Regions from separate parts of the Geobacillus sp. B4113_201601 genome, predicted to be linked through region 2. Evidence: riboswitches for the same ligand, from Rfam matches in the RefSeq annotation. Region 2 holds a riboswitch; the other holds the start of a gene.

Region 1 (10,160 bases), on a different contig from region 2:
ACTCCGTCGACTTCAACCAAAGATCGTCGACAATAATCATATGGCCGGTGGAAGAAACGGGAGCGAACTCTGTCAATCCCTCCACCATTCCTAAAATGACGGCCTTCCACAACTCCATCCACTGCATCTTTGTCCATCCTTTCTGCGCGGAAATCGTCTGTTTCCATACATATGGGCGAAGCGGCAAAATAGCACTGCCTGTTCAGTCACGCCTGCTCTATTGTACTATAAATCATCTGTTTCTACTACCCGCGCCGTTCATTGGCTGGACAAAGACGGAGCCGTCATGCATGCCCGTTACGCCGGCGGCAGTTCCCCGCGCCGCTGCAAATAGTGATACAACGCCCCAAGCAAATTGGCATCATTTTTGAAGTGACACTTTTCAATGACCGGCTTCACTTTGGCAAACGGTACGGCTGCGAGCAAGAGGGAAAGCCGCCGTTCAATCTGTTCGATAAAGTCCGGACGATTGCTGACGGCGCCGCCGAGAACGATTTTTTCCGGGTCATAGGCGTATTGCAAATTAAAAATGCCATGGGCGAGTGAAAAATAAAACCGGTCGACTGCCTTTTGGGCGGCGGCATTCCCTTCATGGGCCAGCGCAAACACCTTTTCCCCATTCAGTTCCCCTTCTGGCACTCCCATGTCCGCCGCGGCCATGCGCACAAGCGCGCTCGTCGCCCCTAACTCGCTCCACGTTTTTCCTTTCACTACTCCATCCTCATAGCAAACGTTCATCAACATATAGCCAAATTCCCCGCCATGCAAATGAGCCCCTTTATGAATGCGGCCGTCTTTCACGACCGCTCCCCCGATGCCGGTGCCGACGACGACAAAGGCGACATCGCGATGATGCTTCGCCGCTCCTTTCCAAAGCTCACCGAGCGCGGCGCAATTCGCGTCGTTTTCCAATTCAATCGGCAGTCCCGTCTCACCGCCGAACACTTCTTTGAAATTGGGGCCATGAATGCAAGGCAACGCGCTGCTTCCACCGATGATGCCGCTCTCGCTGTCCACTCCCCCCGGACAGCTCATCGCCATGCCTTGAATCGAATAATTCGTTCGGGCTTGACGGACAACAGCCAACAGATCGGCTTTAAACTTGGCCAAATCATGCCGTTCGGAAGGATAACTCCCTTTCTCCAAAAAATCTCCTTGGCGGTTCATCACCGCATATTTGACATACGTTCCACCGACATCAAAGACGATATATTGAGGCATCCATCCCACCCCTATTCGGCTTGCTTCCATTGGCTGTATTGCCTAGAAGGCCGGTGAAAACCTCTGATTCCTTTCATCAATGGGGGAATGAGCGAAAAGCAGGACCGATGTAACAAGGTTTTTCTAAATGAGAAATAACATTGTAAAGCCGTATCCGCGAGTAAATCACCAGCCTCCTAGGAGGCCGGTGAAAAATCGTTGTTTGCCTTGATCGATGATGGAACGCTTGAACATAGAATCTGATGCAACCAGTTTTTCTGCTTGAGAAACGATTCTGAGAAGCGTTTGTGCGAGTAAATCACCGGTCCCCTAGAAAGCCGGTGAAAAACCGCTGGCACACACCAATCAGCGGCATGTTCATCTCAGAAAAGAAAGCTGATTCTACAAGATTTCTCTCATTGAGAAATGGATGGAATCAGCATTATTTTCCACTAAATCACCGACCTCCTAGAGGAAACGGTTTCCATTGCCCAAGCCTAGCAACGCAAAGAAGACAAAGCGAACTGCGTTGCGCCGCCGTTACAGCCAATCCCCGCCGTCAAAGCCATCGCCACCGTCAAACCAATCATCAACATCGATTCCATCCGCGACATCGTCGGCAACATCATCGATCACATCATCGAGCAGCTCCTCGGCGATCATTCCCGTCAGCATTCCGGCCGCAAAGCCGCCAATGGCTCCCGCCCATCCTGATCCGCCATGATGTGGGCGAGAAACGGGTGGCACGTGGCTGCCCGAATGACCATAGAACGGCGAAGACGACAATGGCCAATGATGCGGCTCCAGTGAATCGATCGCGCCAGCCGCTTGCACCGTTTCTTCAAGGGCGTCCCGGATCAGGCGGACCGCGGTCTCAAGATCACGCAGCGACTCCAACGGGAGAAACAATTCCCGCTTCATCTCCCGTTCCCCACCGGCACGATGGCAAACGTCCACTTCCATATGCAGACGCACGCCTTCCGTCTCAACAAGGGCCAAAAATTCTACTTCTTGAACTATTCCATGAAATTCGCCTGTTGGGAAAAACGAAAATTCCTGCCCATATCGTGTAATGCGCCCAGAGGCCGGCTTCTCGCGAAACCCAAGCGCTGCAAACGCCGCGAACGTTTGCTCAAGCGCTAGTGGCGGCAAGATTTCAATAGCATCTTCGTCGTACGCATCCGCCCCATTGGCAATATCAAGCCGAGTGACGAACGTATAACGGACCGTGGGGCGGCTGATCGGCAAATGGAGTGGGAGTTTGTAGGCAAATGGCAGTTTTTTTCGCTCCCCAGGCTGAATCGTAAACGAGGATGCGACTGGAATCACCGCTGCCGTCTGGCGATACCCCTTCCCTTCCGCTTGCATTTCCAATTCCAGCAAAACGTCCAAGGCACGGACGTGCTGTGCAACGGAACCGCCTTCCAACCAAAATTCGCCTTCCAATGTTTCACCGAGGTGCACATGGGAACGGTGCAACATGAGATCCACTTTCGCGCCACCGATGCCAAATTTCGTTAAAAACCGTTTCCACATCGACTCTCTCTCCTTTCCCTTTTCCCTAGCTCCATCCTTGAATTACGAATGAATCGGTTTAACGGTGTCATCGAAATAACTTCACCACTCCTAAAACAATGAGCACAAAGCCAGGTACCACGTTCGCCTTTTTCATGATTTTCGTTTTTGAGGCTAAACGCCCGAGCGACAAGCCAACACGAATCAGCGCGAGAGTAAACGATCCAACCAGCAAGGCAAAAGAAAGCGCGGGAAGATGCAAAAGCGATGAGCTGATTCCGGCGCCAAACGCATCCGTGGACAAGGCCAATCCGATCAACAATGCCTCTTTTTGGCTGATCGTTCCCGAACGGTCTAAATCCCCCTGTTCAGGCCGTTTCAACACTTGAACGGCACCACTCAGACGGCCGGCCACCGCGCTGCCGCCGTCTTCCGCCAATCCTTCCCTTCGCTCCTCCTTTGAACGATAGACGTGATAAACCGCCCAACCGCCAAGACCAATGAGAATGACTGAAGCAAGTCCGCGCTCAACCTGCCTCGGCAACAGAAGCGCCAGCCACTCGCCGATGTGCATGGAAGCAAACACTACCACTCCAGACATCAATGAAATGAGCGTCAATGAAAGAAAGGGAAAACGGATCCCCCTCATCCCATATGAAATACCCACACTCAAACTGTCCATGCTCACGCTCAAAGCCAACCCCATCATCGATACCCATAACCACATTCAAATCCCCCCTTGCCGTAAAATATGCAATCCAGTACGGCAAGGGGAATGTCATCCCCTTCGACACGAATCGATTTCCGGGGAAATACTTCCTCTTTTCTCGACATTATTCCCGCAAATGATACGGCAATGTCGCGATGACGACATCTTTTTTCATAATGAGAACAAAGCGTAAAATGATTGCGGTTTGGTTATGCAAAAACGTATGCCACCATTTTTTTACAACAAATTGTGGCAAGAGTACTGTCACCGGCGCCCGATCAGCTTCTTTTTCTGTTCGCGTAATATACTCAAGCAGCGGCGATAAAATTGTTCGATATGGGGAATAGATGATGGTCAACGGGATATCTGGATAAAATGTCTCCCATTTCTGCCGCAGTTTTTGTTCGTCTTTTTCGTCGAAAATGATCGACAAAGCGGTAATGTCATCAGAAATGCTGCGGGCGTACTGAACGGACTGGTCGACTACTTTGCTGACGCCGGAAATTGGAATAATAACTTTTGGTTTCCATATTTTTTGGGGACGTTGCCACTCCCGTTCGTCCAAGCGTAGCTGCTTGCCGAGTTTTTTGTAGTGTTCATGAATTCGGATGAACATCCAGACGAACAGCGGAATCGCCACAATAACGATCCACGCCCCTTGCGCAAATTTAGCGACCATCGTGACAAGAGTGACCATTCCGGTGACCACCGCTCCCATTCCAACGGTAAACAGCACGCCGATCCTCCGTCCTTCTTCCCGATTCCATAATTTTTTCATCAGCCCGCTCTGGCCGATGGTAAAGGAAAGAAAGACGCCAACCGCGTAAAGTGGGATGAGCGAATGCGTTTCGGCATGAAAAATAACGATCAACAAAATCGCCAGCACGCTCAATAAAATAATACCGTTGGAAAACACGAGGCGATCCCCTCGGGCCGCCAAGCTTCGCGGCAAAAATCCGTCTCTCGCCATGATCGACGTCAGCTGTGGAAACCCGGCAAAGCTCGTATTGGCGGCAAGCACTAAAATCAGCATCGTTGTCAGCTGGAACAAGTAAAACAAAAGTCCATTTCCGAAGACGTGACGTCCAATTTGCGAAATCACCGTCTGGTGCTCAGCCGGTGTCACACCAAATCCAGCTGCCAGCACCGTGATGCCTAAAAACATCGTGCCTAGCAGCAAGGACATCCATCCCATCGTAATGGCGGCGTTTTTCGAGCTGTCGGGCCGGAACGCCGGCACGCCGTTACTGATTGCTTCAACTCCCGTCATGGCCGAACATCCCGAAGAAAAAGCGCGCAACAAAAGAAACCAACTGTACCCCGACGCGAACATATGGGCTGTCGATGCATGCTCCTGCCTCGTGAACCCATGCCACCCTTCCTGCCACAATTGCCATCCGCCGGCTGCGATCATCATGAGAACAAAACCGATAAATACGTATGTGGGATAGGCAAAAACCGTCGCCGATTCGGTGATGCCGCGCAAATTCAAAATCATCAATCCCAAAACAAAGGCGACAGCGACCTCTACTTTCCACGGCAGCAGCCCCGGAAAAGCCGATGTCAACGCGGCGACGCCGGAGCTGATGCTGACGGCGACCGTCAAAATATAATCGATCATGAGCGCCGCCCCGGCCACTAAACTAATTTTCGTCCCTAAATGATCGCGTGCGACCACATACGCCCCTCCCCCGGACGGAAAGGCGTAAATGATTTGCCGGTAGGAGAGGGTCACCAGCAGCAACAACACTAAAATCGCTACCGCAATGGGAAGCGAGTAGAAAAAGACGCTCGTTCCTAACAGCGCCAACACCAACAAAATTTCTTCGGTCGCGTAGGCTACTGATGACAGCGCATCCGATGAAAAAACAGCTAACGCTTTCCATTTTGGCAATTTCTCATGTTTTAACTGTTTCGTTTCCATCGGTTTGCCGATTACCCATCGTTTCAGCGAAGCCATGTCTTCAATTCCTCCTTGCCATGTCTGTCAGCCAAAAAGAAAAAACCGCCGAGGACGCACTCAGCGGCTAAAAGCAGCCGAAAAACATACTCGTCCCTCCCCAAAAAGCGCTTGCGGAGTTCGCTGTCGGGTTCGGGCTTGGAGAGATGCCCTTCCTGTTCGGATTCACCCCCAGTAACGAAACCGTTACAACGTTGGGCTCCTCGCTCCGTCATGGATTCAGCGCCTAGTTACTGGTGCTCTTGTTTTCATATCGTACTCCTCGTCCTTCATGCGGTAAACAAGGAAAATAGGCAACCAATGACGATTTTTCGCCGCTTTCGGTCATTTTGCCTTGCCGGGCGAACGATCGCTCACGTTCTCTTTGTTTTTCTTTTGCTCACTCCCTCAGGCGTTTATTTGTATTATTCCCGCCGTTATCCGATCATCATTCTCCCTTTCGGATAACGGAACGGATCAGGCTGACGGCGCAACGTTACCGCATAGGCGATCGTCAGCGGGCCGACGCGGCCGGCAAACATCGTCAAAATGATGAACATTTTCCCTAACGGAGACAATTCCGGCGTCAATCCCATTGACAATCCAACGGTCCCAAACGCCGATGTCGCCTCGAATAAAATCATTAAGAAATCTTTGCCGCTCTCGGTCACCGTCAGCACCATCGTGACCAACATGACAACGAACAATCCGCTCATCGTCACCGTCAGCGACTTGTATACCGTATCGTAAATGATGCGGTTGCGAAACAGCACGACATCTTCCTTCCCGCGGATTTGCGACCATACGGCGCCAAGCAAGGTCGTGAACGTTGTCGTTTTAATTCCTCCGCCCGTCGAGCCCGGCGAGGCGCCGACAAACATAAGGAAAATGATGAGAAACAAGGTCGGCTGCGTCAAATCGGGGATGTTGAGTGTGTTCGAACCTGAAGTTCGCGGTGTCACCGCCTGATAAAAGGCAGACAACAACTTGCCTGACAGCGACAGCGGTCCCATCGTTTTCGGATTGTTCCACTCCAGCAACAAAATCAACGCCATGCTGGCCAGCAGGAGCCAGCCGGTCGTCACAACGACCACTTTCGTGTGAAGGGAAAGGCGGCGTGTTTGCCGATATTCGTATACTTCGTTCATGACGATGAAACCGATTCCCCCTAAAATGATCAGCAGCGGCACGACCAGGCTGACGACCGGGTCATCTACATACCCGGTCAAACTGCGAAATTCGCCCATTAAATCAAAGCCGGCGTTGTTAAAGTTGGAGATCGCATGAAAAAAGCCGAAATAAATCGCCCGGCCGACCGGCATGTCCAACGCAAACCGAAGCGAAAGCAACACGCCGCCCACGCCTTCAATCACGATGGTGAAAATAAAAATGCGTTTCACCAATCGAACGATGCCCTCAATCGTCAACTGGTTCAGCGCCTCTTGCAGCAAGAGCCGCTCTTTCAGCGAAATGCGCTTGCCGAGCAAAAAGGCAAACAATGTCGCAAACGTCATAAACCCGAGCCCGCCAACTTGGATTAATGCCAAAATGACAAGTTGACCGAACAGGGTGAACGTCGTTCCTGTATCCACAACGACTAGGCCGGTGACGCACGTCGCTGACGTCGCGGTAAACAGCGCGTCCAAAAACGGCAGCCCTTTTCCGTTGACCGTCGCCATAGGAATCGTCAGCAGCAGCGCCCCTGCCAGAATAATGAGCGCGAACCCTAGCACGAGAATTTTTGGCGGATCCAAAAACGCGCCTTTTCGCTTCATCATCCCATCACCTTCCCTCTACTTTATTCAAGGCAGCGGACCGCATATAGAAAAACTATACCAAAAATAACCCGTTCTCGGTACGGGACAATTTTTATCATAACCGTAAATCCGGGTAATAAAATGGGTAAAGAGCATGGACATCGGGACAAACTTGTTGAAACTTTTTTCGTTGCGATTCGTCTATAATAAATGGCAGTCCATTCCTCGCCGCCGCATCCAGCCAAACGAGGAAGGAGGCGTTCATCATCCCGAAAAACATTCCATTGACTTTTGGCAAAAGAAGTATTATGCTACTTGACATGGAGACGATCCGATGTAAAATGATGTAAGAACGCAACGTGCATATTTCATATAAAAGAGAAATGTAGGATGGAAGAATACGAGGTAAAGGAGGAGAAGAGGACGTGAACGCCAAAAAAACAGGAAAAACTTGGTTAACGATGTGCCGTTCTCTCTCTAACCAATATATTGGTTTTTTTATTTTGGCGGTGCTGTTGTTTTGGCTGAAGACGTACATCGCCTATTTGGCCGAGTTTAACCTCGGCATCAGCAATTCAATGCAGGAACTTTTGCTGCTGATCAACCCGATCAGTTCGGCAGTGTTTTTCTTAGGGTTGGCGCTCCTCGCAAAGGATGCGCGCTTCTACCGCTGGATCATCATTATTAATTTCATTTTGTCGTTCATCTTATACGCTAACATCGTCTATTACCGCTTTTTCAGCGATTTCATTACATTACCGACGTTGACGCAAACGAAAAACTTCGGCGATTTGGGCGGAAGCATTTGGGAATTGCTGAAGTGGTACGATGTGTTTTATTTCTTGGATACGGCCATTTTGGCGGCGCTTGTGATCTCTAAGCGCGTTCCGCTCCCGCAAGTGCAAGCCGGCCGCTTCAAAAAAAGCATTGTATTCGCTTCAGCCATTCTGATGTTCAGCGTCAATTTGGCGCTCGCTGAGGCTGACCGCCCGCAACTGCTGACGAGAACGTTTGACCGCAACTATATCGTCAAATATTTAGGGGTATACAACTATTTGATTTACGACGCGTTCCAAAGCATGAAATCATCGACACAACGGGCGTTTGCGAACAAAAGCGACATCACGACGGTGCTGAACCACGTGCAGGCGACATACGCCAAACCGAACCCGAAATATTTCGGGGTGGCGAAAGGCAAAAACGTCATTTACATTCATTTGGAATCTCTTCAAAATTTTATCATTAACTACAAGTTGGATGGGGAAGAGGTCACGCCGTTTTTGAACTCGCTCACCCGTGATCCGAATACGTTCTATTTTGACAACTTTTTCCATCAAACCGGGCAAGGAAAAACGTCGGACGCGGAGTTCATGTTGGAAAACTCGTTGTACGGCCTGCCACAAGGCGCCGTCTTTACGACCAAGGGACAAAATACGTACCATGCGGCTCCGGCCATTTTGCATCAATACGGCTATACAAGCGCCGTTTTCCACGGCAACTACAAAACGTTCTGGAACCGCGACGAAATTTATAAGTCGTTCGGCTTTGACCACTTTTTTGACGCGAGCTACTACGATATGAACGACGAAGACGTCTTGAACTACGGTCTGAAAGACAAACCGTTCTTCCGGGAGTCGATCCCGCTGTTAGAGACGTTGAAAGAGCCGTTCTATGTAAAATTCATTACGTTGTCGAACCACTTCCCGTACCCGATCAGCGAGGAAGACGCTACGATCCCGCCGGCAACGACTGGCGACGGCTCGGTCGACCGTTATTTCCAAACGGCTCGCTACTTGGATGAGGCTGTCAAAGAGTTCTTTGATTATCTGAAAAAATCGGGCCTGTACGACCGCTCGGTCATCATTTTGTATGGCGACCATTACGGCATTTCCGAAAACCATAACAAAGCCATGGCACAAATTTTAGGAAAAGAAATTACGCCGTACGAACATGCCCAATTGCAGCGGGTACCGCTATTTATCCACGTTCCGGGCGTCAAAGGCGGCGTCATTCACGAGTTTGGCGGGCAAATCGACTTACTGCCGACGCTGCTGCACTTGCTTGGCATCGATACGAAAAACTATGTCCACTTTGGAACAGACTTGTTGTCGCCGGACCATCAAGAGATCATCCCGTTCCGCAACGGCGATTTTGTCACACCGACAGTCACGGCCGTCAACGGGAAATACTATGATACAAAAACGGGCGAACCGCTCAAAGAAACGCCGGAAATCAAGCGTCTTGAACAAATCGTGCGCACGAAGCTCGATTTGTCGGATAAAGTCGTTTACGGCGATTTGCTCCGGTTCTACACGCCCAAAGGCTTTAAACCGGTCGATCCGTCGAAATACGATTATAACAACCGTGAAGACGAAGAGGGAAGCGCTCACTAAGCGCCTCCCTCTTTTTTTCTAGCCTTGCCGCAGCCGCTCGACAGCCCGTTTCGCATTTACGTAGCCCGCCCCGTATACGTTCGGGTCGCGCCCCTTCCACAAATCGGCACCGTCTTTTAACGCCTGCTTGATTTCATCCGGCGTCGCGGTTGGTTTCGCCTGAAGCATTAACGCGACAATGCCGGCGCAAATCGGCGTTGCCATCGATGTGCCGGACATCGTCGTATAATAATCACCGATCCCCTAGGACAAACGGACAAAACCACATGCCCGTCTAAAAGCCAGACAAACGTTTTTCGTCACTTCTCGACCTGTTCGAGCACAATCCGCTTCGCTTTTCCTAAATAATGTTCCACTTGGCGCAGCGCGTTTTCCGGTTTAGCAAAGGCGCCAACTTGCTTGCCATCAACGATCACACGCGTCAATCTTTGAACGCTTGGCTCATCCGGATCCTGCTCAGGAGGATTGTTCGGTGTCCCTTCTTTTTTTCTCAATCCGAGCGCCCGTTCTAGTCCGTTGACATGACCGCGGGCAATCGTCCGCAAAAATTCGGTGTCCGCCAATTTTTTTGCGTCTTCCTCATTATCGATAAACCCGTTCTCCGTCAACACCGCCGCCATCGCTGTCTCCCTTAGCACATGAAAATT
Region 2 (10,160 bases):
CGTGACCGCCGCTTGTTTGGCGGATAAAGGGCATAGCGTCACATGTGTGGACGTGAATGCGGAAAAAATCCGCTTGTTAAACGACGGCGCCATCCCGATTTACGAACCGGGGCTGGAGCCGCTCATTGAGCGGAACCGCGCCCGCCTTCGCTTTGCAACTGATGACAAGGAAGCGTATCGAGAGGCGGAAGTGATCATGATCGCCGTCGGCACGCCCCCATTGCCGGACGGATCGGTGCGGCTCAACGACGTCTGGGAGGTGTTGCGCCGCATTGCGTTGACGGCGGAGCGCGACTGCTTGGTCGCCATCAAATCAACCGTGCCGGTCGGCACCGGAGATGAAGCCGCCCGCTTTTTGGCCGAGCATGCGCGCCATCGCGTGCGGTTTGACGTCGTTTCCAACCCGGAGTTTCTCTCACAAGGGACGGCGGTGCGCGATACGCTGCAGGCGCCGCGCATCGTATTGGGAGTGGATTCGGACCGCGCTGAACGGGCGATGAAGGAGCTGTACGCCCCGTTTGCGCTTCCGTATGTGGTCACCGACCGGAAAAGCGCGGAGATGATCAAATACGCCGCCAATGTGTTTTTAGCGTTGAAAATTTCTTATATCAACGAAATCGCGAACGTGTGCGAACTAACCGGTGCCGACATTGAGGCGGTGGCGGAAGGAATCGGCATGGATCCGCGCATCGGCCGCCGCTTTTTGCGCGCTGGCGTTGGCTACGGCGGCTCTTGCCTGCCGAAAGATGCGAACGCCTTGTATGCCCTAGCTGCTTCCTACGGCTATTCGCTCAAAACGGTTTGGGCGGCGATCGATGTCAACGAAAAGCAAAAGTGGAAGCTGATCGATAAGGCGCGTTCGTATATCGGCGACTTTCGCAACCAAACGGTGGCGGTGCTCGGCGCGGCGTTCAAGCCTGGCACCGATGATGTGCGCGAGTCGCCCGCCTTGGCGAACATCGAATGGCTCATTGCCGAAGGGGCAAACGTGCGCGTCTGGGATCCGGCTGCCCTAGGGCATGTCGCCCGCCGGTTCGGCGATGCGGTCGTCTGTTGCCAGACGATCGAGGACGCCATCCGCAACGCGGACGTTTGCTTGATTTTCACCGAATGGCCGGCCGTCCTGCAGTTTGACCTTGGCCGCTACAAGGCGCTCATGAACACGCCGCTGGTGGTGGACGGACGCAATTGCTATGACGTCAAACAAGCAGCGGCCGCCGGCTTGATCTATGAGTCGATCGGACGGCCGCTGGCGGGTGGGGCACTAGGCGTTTCGTTGCACGCTCCGGTCACAACTCAAGGAGAAACAGAAGGAGGCCGGTGAAAAATCGCTGCTTGCCTTGATCGATGATGGAACGCGCAAACATAGAGGCTGATGCAACAAGCTTTTTCGACTTGAAAAACAGTTCCGGCAAGCGGTTGCGCGAGTCAATCACCGGCCTCCTAGAAGGCTGGTGAAAAACGGTTGTTTCTCTTGAGCAATGGGGGAACACTTGAAAGGCGATCCTGATGCGACAAGGTTTATCTATTTGAGAAACGGGCTTGATAAGCGACTTGTCCCCTTAAATCATCGGTCTCCTAGAAGGCCGATGAAAAACCACTGATTCCGTTCATCAATGGGGGAACGCGTGAAAATCAGGACCGATGCAACAATGTTTTTCTAATTGAGAAATGACATGGTAAAGCCGTATAAATGGTTAAATCACCAGCCTCCAGACTCTCCTTGGGACCGGCAAGAAATATCAAGGAACAAGCGAATCAGGCGCGGCGTTGTTCGCCCTCGAGAAGGGAGCAGAGGAGGGAGGTGTGTGCCATTCGCCTTCGATTAGGGATATTCGGGGCAGACGATTCATTGCCGATCATTCAAGCAGTGGTAGAGGCGTATAAGGAATTCGTTTGTCTTCCCGTTGTTTATTGGTATGAAAGCGAAATTCTCGATTTAATTCGACCGCTTGCTTCAGAAGCGGATATGTGGTTGTTTTCCGGACAAGTGCCGTATTCGATCGTCAAGCAGTCCGGAGAGATCGAGGCGCCGCTGTTTTATGTGCCGCATATTGGTGCCAGTTTGTATCGGACGCTGCTACAGGTGCACTATACGAAACGGATTCCGGTCAGCCGGCTTAGTTTTGACACGTACCAACGCCGCGAAATCGAACGGCTGCTGGAAGAAGCGGGCATCGAGGAATCGATTCCATACGTCAAGCATTACGAGGGAGGAATTTCGGCTCAGGAACTGTCCGACTATCATTACCTCCTTTGGAAACAAGGGAAAACGGAAGCGGCGGTCACCTGTTTGCGGACCGCTCATCTCGAACTGGAGAAACTCGGGATGCCGGTGTACCGTGTATTGCCCGCCCGCTCAGCGGTGGAAGCGGTCATCCAAACCATCATTCGCACGGGACAGATGCTGCAGGCGCAAGATGCGCAAATCGCTGTGCAAATGATTGAAGTCGATGCGATGCAGGCCGTCTCCCCCGAGACCTTTTCGACGGATGACATGTATCGTCTAGAGATGAAAACAACGGAAAAATTGTTGCGGTATGCAAGAAAAGTTCAAGGATCACTGAAGAGCGCAGGGCCAGGCCGCTACGTCATTTTTACAACGAGAGGCGCATTGAAAGAGATGACCGCTGGCTATAAAACGATTCCACCGGCCGAAGAGATGGCCCATCTTTATGAGGAAATCGCAGCGTGTGGCATCGGCATCGGGCGAACAGCGTACGAGGCGGAAATTCAGGCGGGAAAAGCGTTTTTGCATGCGAAACAGCACGGAAGGGGCGCCTGGATGGCGGCTTTTGATGATGGGACGATCGCCGGTCCGTTGGGGGCAAGAGAACAAATCCGCTATTCGCTCGGCGGCGAGGAGCTGCGGGAGCTGGCAGAACGCACAAGGTTAAGCGTCGCAACGATCGGCAAACTGCAAGCGGTTTTGCGCAAGCGCGGCAACAATGAAATTGAAGCCCATGAGCTGGCGGCGTATATGCAAATTTTGCCGCGCAGTGCTCGTCGGATTTTAAAAGAACTGGAAGCTGCTGGTCTCGCGGAAGCCATTGGGGAGACGAACCCCTATCCCCGCGGTCGGCCGCGGAAAGTGTATCGCCTTTTTTTATAAAGTGAATCGGCTTCGGTCGTTTGTCGAAGCCGATTTTTAGTTGAAAAAAAACCATGTGTAAACGAAAAACAAAGGCGGGGAGCATCGCCTTGGAGAAACAGGAAAACCCCTGCTTGGCTGGGTTGGCAAAACGAGAACGTTTGGAAGAGAAATATTCAAATTATTCAGTTATTTACTATTTAAAAATTTAGAATAATTTGTTATAATTAAGGACATAACCGAAATTCATCCGTAAATCGCCGGAAAGAGGGGAAGTGGGTTGGTTCAAGGGGAACGTCTTTGGCGACGGCTGATGGAGTTGGGGGAGATAGGGAAACAGCCGAGTGGCGGGGTGACGAGGCTCTCGTTCACGGCTGAGGAACGGCGGGCGAAAGACTTGGTCGTTTCTTACATGCGTGAAGCAGGGCTGGCTGTGCATGAAGATGCGGCAGGCAACGTAATCGGACGGAAAGAAGGGACGAATCGAGAAGCCTCTGTTGTTCTCATCGGATCGCATTTGGATTCGGTTTACAACGGTGGGCGCTTTGACGGTCCGCTTGGAGTGCTGGCGGGCATCGAAGTCGTTCAATCGATGAACGAGCAAGGAGTGAAGACACATTACCCGATCGAAGTCGTAGCGTTTACGGACGAGGAAGGAGCGCGCTTTCGTTTCGGTATGATCGGCAGCCGTGCCATGGCTGGGACGCTGCCGCTGGAAGCGCTCGACTACCGCGATGCGAACGGAATTTCTGTTGCCGAAGCGATGAGGCGGGCGGGGGGTGATCCGAACCGCTTGCACGAGGCGGCGCGAAAACGCGGAACGGTGAAAGCCTATGTCGAATTGCACATCGAACAAGGGCGGGTGCTTGAGGAAGCAGGGCTTCCTGTTGGCATTGTCACCGGCATCGCTGGGCTGATTTGGGTGAAATTTACGATCGAAGGAAAGGCGGAACACGCCGGAGCGACGCCGATGTCATTGCGCCGTGATCCGTTGGTGGCAGCTGCCCACATCATGGCCGTGATAGAAGAGGAGGCGCGTCGGACCGGGACAACGGTCGGAACGGTCGGACAGCTTCATGTGTTTCCAGGCGGCATTAATATCATTCCCGAACGAGTCGAATTTGTGCTAGATTTGCGTGATTTGAACGCAGAGGTGCGCGACCGAGTCTGGAACATGATCGCTACGCAGGCAGAGAAGATCGCCGCTAGTCGGAACGTTCGTCTCATGATGGAGCGGCTGCAAGACATGCCGCCGGTGCTATGTTCTGAGGTGGTAAAACAGGCCGCGGAAAGGGCGTGCAAGCAGCTCGGGTATCCACCGTTTTGGCTGCCGAGCGGTGCGGCCCATGACGGGGTGCAGTTGGCTCCTCTTTGCCCGATCGGAATGATCTTTGTCCGCTCCCAAGACGGGGTGAGCCATAACCCGGCGGAATGGAGCACGAAAGAGGATTGTGCAGCGGGAGCGGCGGTCCTTTATCATACCGTATGGCAGCTGGCGCAAGCGGAATAACGAAAAAGATGAACAAAGGTTGTGGCGAATGTTGGAAAAAATTCACGCGACCTGTCTGATTGAGGATCATGGGGCATTTCCAGAGCCGAATTCGTCTTTGATCGACGCCTGACCAAAGGGAAGAACAAAGAACAGGAGGAGAACTCAGATGACAAGGGAAGAAATCAAACGACTCGTTGATGAAGTGAAAGCGGACGTCATCGCTTGGCGCCGCCATCTGCACGCCCATCCTGAATTGTCATTCCAAGAGGAGAAAACGGCGCAGTTTGTTTTCGAGACGCTGCAATCGTTCGGCCACCTTGAGCTTTCACGGCCGACGAAAACGAGCGTGATGGCGCGGCTTGTCGGCAAGCAGCCCGGGCGGGTCGTCGCCATTCGCGCCGATATGGACGCGCTGCCGATTCAAGAGGAAAACTCGTTTGAATTTGCCTCGAAAAACCCCGGCGTCATGCATGCGTGCGGCCATGACGGCCATACGGCGATGCTGCTTGGAACGGCGAAAATTTTTTCCCAGCTGCGCGATGCCATCCGCGGCGAGATTCGCTTTTTGTTCCAACATGCGGAAGAACTGTTCCCAGGCGGGGCGGAAGAGATGGTGCAAGCGGGCGTCATGGACGGGGTCGATGTCGTCATCGGCACACACCTTTGGTCGCCGCTGGAGCGCGGAAAAGTCGGCATCGTGTACGGGCCGATGATGGCGGCACCGGACCGCTTTTTCATTCGCATTATCGGCAAAGGCGGCCACGGGGCCATGCCGCATCAAACGATCGATGCCATCGCCATCGGGGCGCAAGTCGTGACGAACTTGCAGCACATCGTCTCGCGCTACGTCGACCCAATCGAGCCGCTCGTTGTGTCCGTGACGCAATTTGTCGCCGGCACGGCGCATAACGTCCTGCCCGGAGAGGTCGAAATCCAAGGGACGGTGCGCACGTTTGACGACACGTTGCGGCGCACGGTGCCGCAATGGATGGAGCGCATTGTCAAAGGCATTACCGAAGCGCACGGCGCCTCGTACGAGTTCCAATTTGACTACGGCTATCGCCCGGTGATCAACCATGACGAAGTGACCCGCGTCATTGAGGAAACAGCGCGCGAACTGTTGGGCGACGAAGCCGTCGCCCGCTTGAAACCGAACATGGGCGGCGAAGATTTCTCTGCCTTCTTGCAAAAAGCGCCGGGCAGCTTCTTTTACGTCGGCGCCCGAAACGAGGAAAAAGGCATCGTGTACCCGCACCATCACCCGCGCTTTACGATCGACGAAGACGCGCTCGAGATCGGCGTGCGGCTGTTTGTCGGCGCAACGTTGAAATTGTTGGCGGAAGCGGAATAGGCGCTTCCGCTCATCTCAAGAAAGGGGAGAGAGAATGAAGTCTATCCGTTGGCTGATGGTGCTGCCGTTTGTTGGCATGCTTGGCGGCATCCCATTTGTGAACAAGGTCGAACCTTACGTGTTCGGAATGCCGTTACTTCTCTTTTGGCTAGTTGCCTGGGTGATCGCTACGTCGGTCATTATGGCGATTGTGTATCGCTTTGATCCCGCGGTGAAGGAGGATGAGCAAACATGAATGCAGCGTTAGTCATTATTTTTGCGTTCTTGTTGCTTTCCCTTTATTTAGGTCTACAGGCGCGCAAAGGGAAAGATATGAATTTGGAACAATGGACCGTCGGCGGCCGCGGGTTTGGTACGATGTTTGTGTTTCTCTTGATGGCCGGCGAGATTTACACAACGTTTACCTTCCTTGGCGGGAGCGGTTGGGCCTACGGCAAGGGCGGTCCGACGTTCTACATCATCGCTTACGGCTGCCTAGCCTATGTACTATCGTATTGGATGATGCCGAACGTATGGAAGTATGCGAAAGAACATCGATTGATGTCCCAATCCGATTTCTTCGCTCGTAAGTATGATAGCCCGATGCTCGGCGTTCTCGTGGCGCTTGTGGGGGTTGTGGCGCTCATTCCGTACTTGGTGCTGCAATTGAAAGGACTCGGTATTATCGTGTCCCAAGCTTCTTACGGCACGATTTCCCCGACTGCTGCGATCTGGATCGGTGTGCTGGCGGTAACGATCTACGTAATGATTTCAGGCATTCACGGTTCGGCATGGACGGCGGTTGTGAAAGATATCATGATTTTGGTCGTGGCCGTCTTTTTAGGGATCTATCTTCCGTTCCACTATTACGGTGGCATTCAGCCGATGTTTGAGGCGGTCGAGCAGGCGAAACCTGGATTTTTAGCATTGCCAGACAAAGGGATGAGCGTCTCATGGTTCATCTCAACCGTGTTGTTGACGGCGCTTGGTTTTTATATGTGGCCTCATACGTTCGGCTCGATTTATTCGGCAAAAAGCGCCAACGTTTTTCGGAAAAATGCCATTGTTCTGCCGATTTATCAGTTAATCTTACTATTTGTGTTTTTCGTCGGTTTTACGGCTATTTTGCAAGTGCCGGGTCTCGAAGGTTCAGATGCGGATTTGGCTTTGTTGAAATTATCAGTGAAAACATTTGATCCATGGGTGGTGGGATTGATCGGTGCTGCCGGGCTGCTCACCGCCATGGTGCCGGGGTCGATGATTTTGATGACTGCATCGACGTTGCTTGTGAAAAATGTGTATCAAGTGTTTGCGCCGTCCGCAACGGACGAGCAAGTCGCCAAGTTGGCGAAATATCTCGTTCCGGTCATCGCCCTTGTTTCGTTGTACGTTACGTTTCGAGGCGGCGATACGATCGTGGCGCTGCTACTTATGGGATACAGTCTCGTGACGCAATTGTTCCCATCGTTTTTGTTCAGCTTGTGGAAGCAAAACTTTGTCACGAAGCAAGGAGCGTTTGCGGGCATTTTGGCTGGCGTCGCGACGGTTGCGTACATTACGTTATCCGGCAGCAGCGTCGGCACGTTGTTCCCATCGCTGCCGCAAGCGGTGCAAGACTTAAACGTTGGCATTGTCGCGTTGATCATTAATATGGTTGTTACCGTTGTTGTTAGTTGGATTCCGTTTCATACGGTGAGTACGAACGAAAGAAAACAAGTGATGTAAAGCGTTATCGCTTGAATAGGGATGATATGCGTAAGAGACGAAGGAAGGCCTCGGATTCCATTGCCTTCCTTTTGGTTTGAATACCCTTTAAATCACCGGCCTCCTAGACAGATTAGCGCGTTGAGAAAAAATGAAAATAAGAGCAAAGCGGAGAAAATTATAGGAAAGGATGCAAAAAACGAATATGTAATCGCTTTCTATATGTGTTTTTGCTTCTATTTGCTAAAAAAGAACGGTTTTTGGCGTTTTGACAACTTTGAATGGCAGGAGTATAATGAGCTTCAAATTGAATCAATCACCATTTATTCCCTATATGGATCGCTGAGTCCGATTTTATATCGGAGCGGGGGAACCAACCGTGGCAAGTGTGCCACATGGGGTGAATCCAGTTCGGGGCGTTTGTTCTGAACTGGTAGGGTGACTCTCATCACCCGAATCCGTCAGCTAACCTCGTAAGCGTGTTGAGAGAGGGGGGATTTCCTATGGCTTTCTATAAGCAGTCAGGCATCCCCTGACTGCTTTTTTGTTCATTTTAAATAAAAATATTACATTTTTGTTGTTTTATGTTTTTGGTTAGGGCCGTCGCAAGCAATCGGTTATCAAGTCTGTGCATACGGTTGATGAACGACAAAGCGGATTTTTGCTTGGCGAAAGACGGGTGGCGAGAAGGAATCAACTTGTTTTAGTAAGATCGAGGATAGCTTGTTGATTTTTGCCCATCGATCAGCGAATGCACGCAACTGATAGAAATAATGAACAGTGCGGAGGGATGGCTGTGTGGGATGTGATGATGGTTGCTCTGCTTGTCGTCAGTTTTCTTCTCTTTTACGAATTTTCTAGTTGGTGCGATTCTGTCGTGAGCGGAGGAGAAGAACAATGATTTGGATCGTAGGTGTGGTGACACTCGGAATATTTGTTTATTTGGCCTATGCCTTGATTTATCCGGAAAAATTTTAAGTCGTCATCAAGTTTCGGGATATGAGTGATCGCGTGTGAGGGGGAAAAAGTATGTGGAACGCCTTTTGGCAATATATCTTCATTTTCTTGTTGTTAATGGTGATTGCGATGCCGTTAGGCGCGTATATGTATGGGGCGTTTTTTAGAAAAGGGGCGATCGATCGCTTTTTTTCACCGGTGGAAAGGGTCATTTACAAATTGTCGGGCCTTCGTTCACAAGAAGAAATGTCTTGGAAATCGTACGGTGCAGCATTGCTGGTGGTCAATGTCATATTATTGGGCCTATCTTACGGTCTATTGCGCGTTCAACATGTTTTGCCGCTGAATGGTGGCAAAGCAGAAAACATGGAGCCCACTCTTACGTTCAATACAGTAATTAGTTTTATGACGAATACGAATTTGCAACATTATAGCGGAGAATCGGGGCTGTCCATTTTATCACAAATGGCCGTGATCACCATGATGATGTTTACATCAGCTGCTACAGGGTTGGCGGTCGCCATCGCGTTGATTCGCGCTTTATCACAAAAAGGAAAAACGATAGGAAACTTTTATCAAGATTTTGTGCGCGCCAATGTGCGTGTACTGCTTCCGCTCTCGATTGTCGTCACGATTTTATTGGTGGCTTTTGGGGTGCCGCAAACGTTTTCGGCGCGCATGACTGTCTCGACCCTAGAGGGGGGCGTACAAACGTTGGCGTTAGGGCCTGTCGCTTCACTTGAAGCGATCAAGCATCTTGGGACAAACGGGGGTGGGTTTTTCGGCGCCAACTCATCTCATCCGTTCGAAAATCCCCATCCGCTTACGAACGTCATTGAAATGTTATCGATGTGGTGCATTCCGGCCGCTCTGCCTTTTACGTACGGTTATGCGGTGAAAAAGCGCAAACAAGGGTGGGTCTTGTTTGCGACGATGTTCGTTTTGTTCATTCTGATGCTAGGAGTGGTCTACAAAGCCGAACAAGCCGGGAATCCTCTTTTTGGCAAATGGGGGTTGACGACTGATGGGGGAAATATGGAAGGGAAGGAAGTGCGATTTGGCATTCCGCTCTCTAGTTTGTTTACTGCCATTACTACATCAGCCACAACCGGTTCGGTCAACAACATGCATGACAGTTTAACGCCTATCGGCGGGCTTGTTCCGCTGGCGCTGATGATGTTGAACAACGTGTTTGGCGGCGATGGAGTTGGGTTTGTAAACATCTTAATGTATGCGATGATTGCCGTGTTTTTATCCGGATTGATGGTAGGACGCACTCCAGAATTTTTAGGGCGCAAAATCGAACCGAAGGAGATGAAATTGATCGTCGTCGCCTTATTAGTGCATCCTCTGATCATCTTAGCGCCATCGGCGTTTGCGCTCATGACACACATGGGAACAGAAGCCATTAGCAACCCCGGTTTTCACGGCATTTCGCAAGTCGTGTATGAATTTACATCTTCAGCAGCCAACAATGGATCGGGGTTTGAAGGATTGAAAGACAACACGCCTTTTTGGAACATCTCGACCGGAATGGTCATGCTTTTAGGGAGATATCTTTCCATCATAGCGATGCTTGCTGTGGC

The links. A riboswitch is a leader RNA that binds a small molecule or an ion and turns the genes downstream of it on or off. The one in region 2 is predicted to bind cyclic di-AMP.
Region 1: another riboswitch for cyclic di-AMP. It lies ahead of B4113_RS10240 (APC family permease); the one in region 2 lies ahead of kdpF (K(+)-transporting ATPase subunit F).

Annotation. Positions count from the first base shown of each region.
Region 1 covers NZ_LQYX01000075.1:50,572-60,731, reverse strand. Annotated here, with positions in the region: gene B4113_RS10260 (undecaprenyl-diphosphate phosphatase) at 1-127, opposite strand, end outside; gene B4113_RS10255 (ROK family protein) at 298-1,221, opposite strand; gene B4113_RS10250 (sporulation protein) at 1,741-2,736, opposite strand; gene ytaF (sporulation membrane protein YtaF) at 2,804-3,442, opposite strand; gene B4113_RS10240 (APC family permease) at 3,549-5,384, opposite strand; cyclic di-AMP (ydaO/yuaA leader) riboswitch at 5,478-5,619, opposite strand; gene B4113_RS10230 (TrkH family potassium uptake protein) at 5,801-7,138, opposite strand; gene B4113_RS10225 (LTA synthase family protein) at 7,582-9,513, shown strand; partial or broken gene B4113_RS10220 (S8 family serine peptidase) at 9,532-9,753, opposite strand; gene B4113_RS10215 (N-acetylmuramoyl-L-alanine amidase) at 9,813-10,160, opposite strand, start outside.
Region 2 covers NZ_LQYX01000086.1:25,866-36,025, reverse strand. Annotated here, with positions in the region: gene B4113_RS12570 (UDP-glucose/GDP-mannose dehydrogenase family protein) at 1-1,324, shown strand, start outside; gene B4113_RS12565 (hypothetical protein) at 1,805-3,112, shown strand; gene B4113_RS12560 (hydantoinase/carbamoylase family amidase) at 3,372-4,601, shown strand; gene B4113_RS12555 (M20 family metallopeptidase) at 4,750-5,934, shown strand; gene B4113_RS12550 (DUF3311 domain-containing protein) at 5,969-6,169, shown strand; gene B4113_RS12545 (sodium:solute symporter) at 6,166-7,638, shown strand; cyclic di-AMP (ydaO/yuaA leader) riboswitch at 7,948-8,113, shown strand; gene kdpF (K(+)-transporting ATPase subunit F) at 8,515-8,595, shown strand; gene kdpA (potassium-transporting ATPase subunit KdpA) at 8,647-10,160, shown strand, end outside.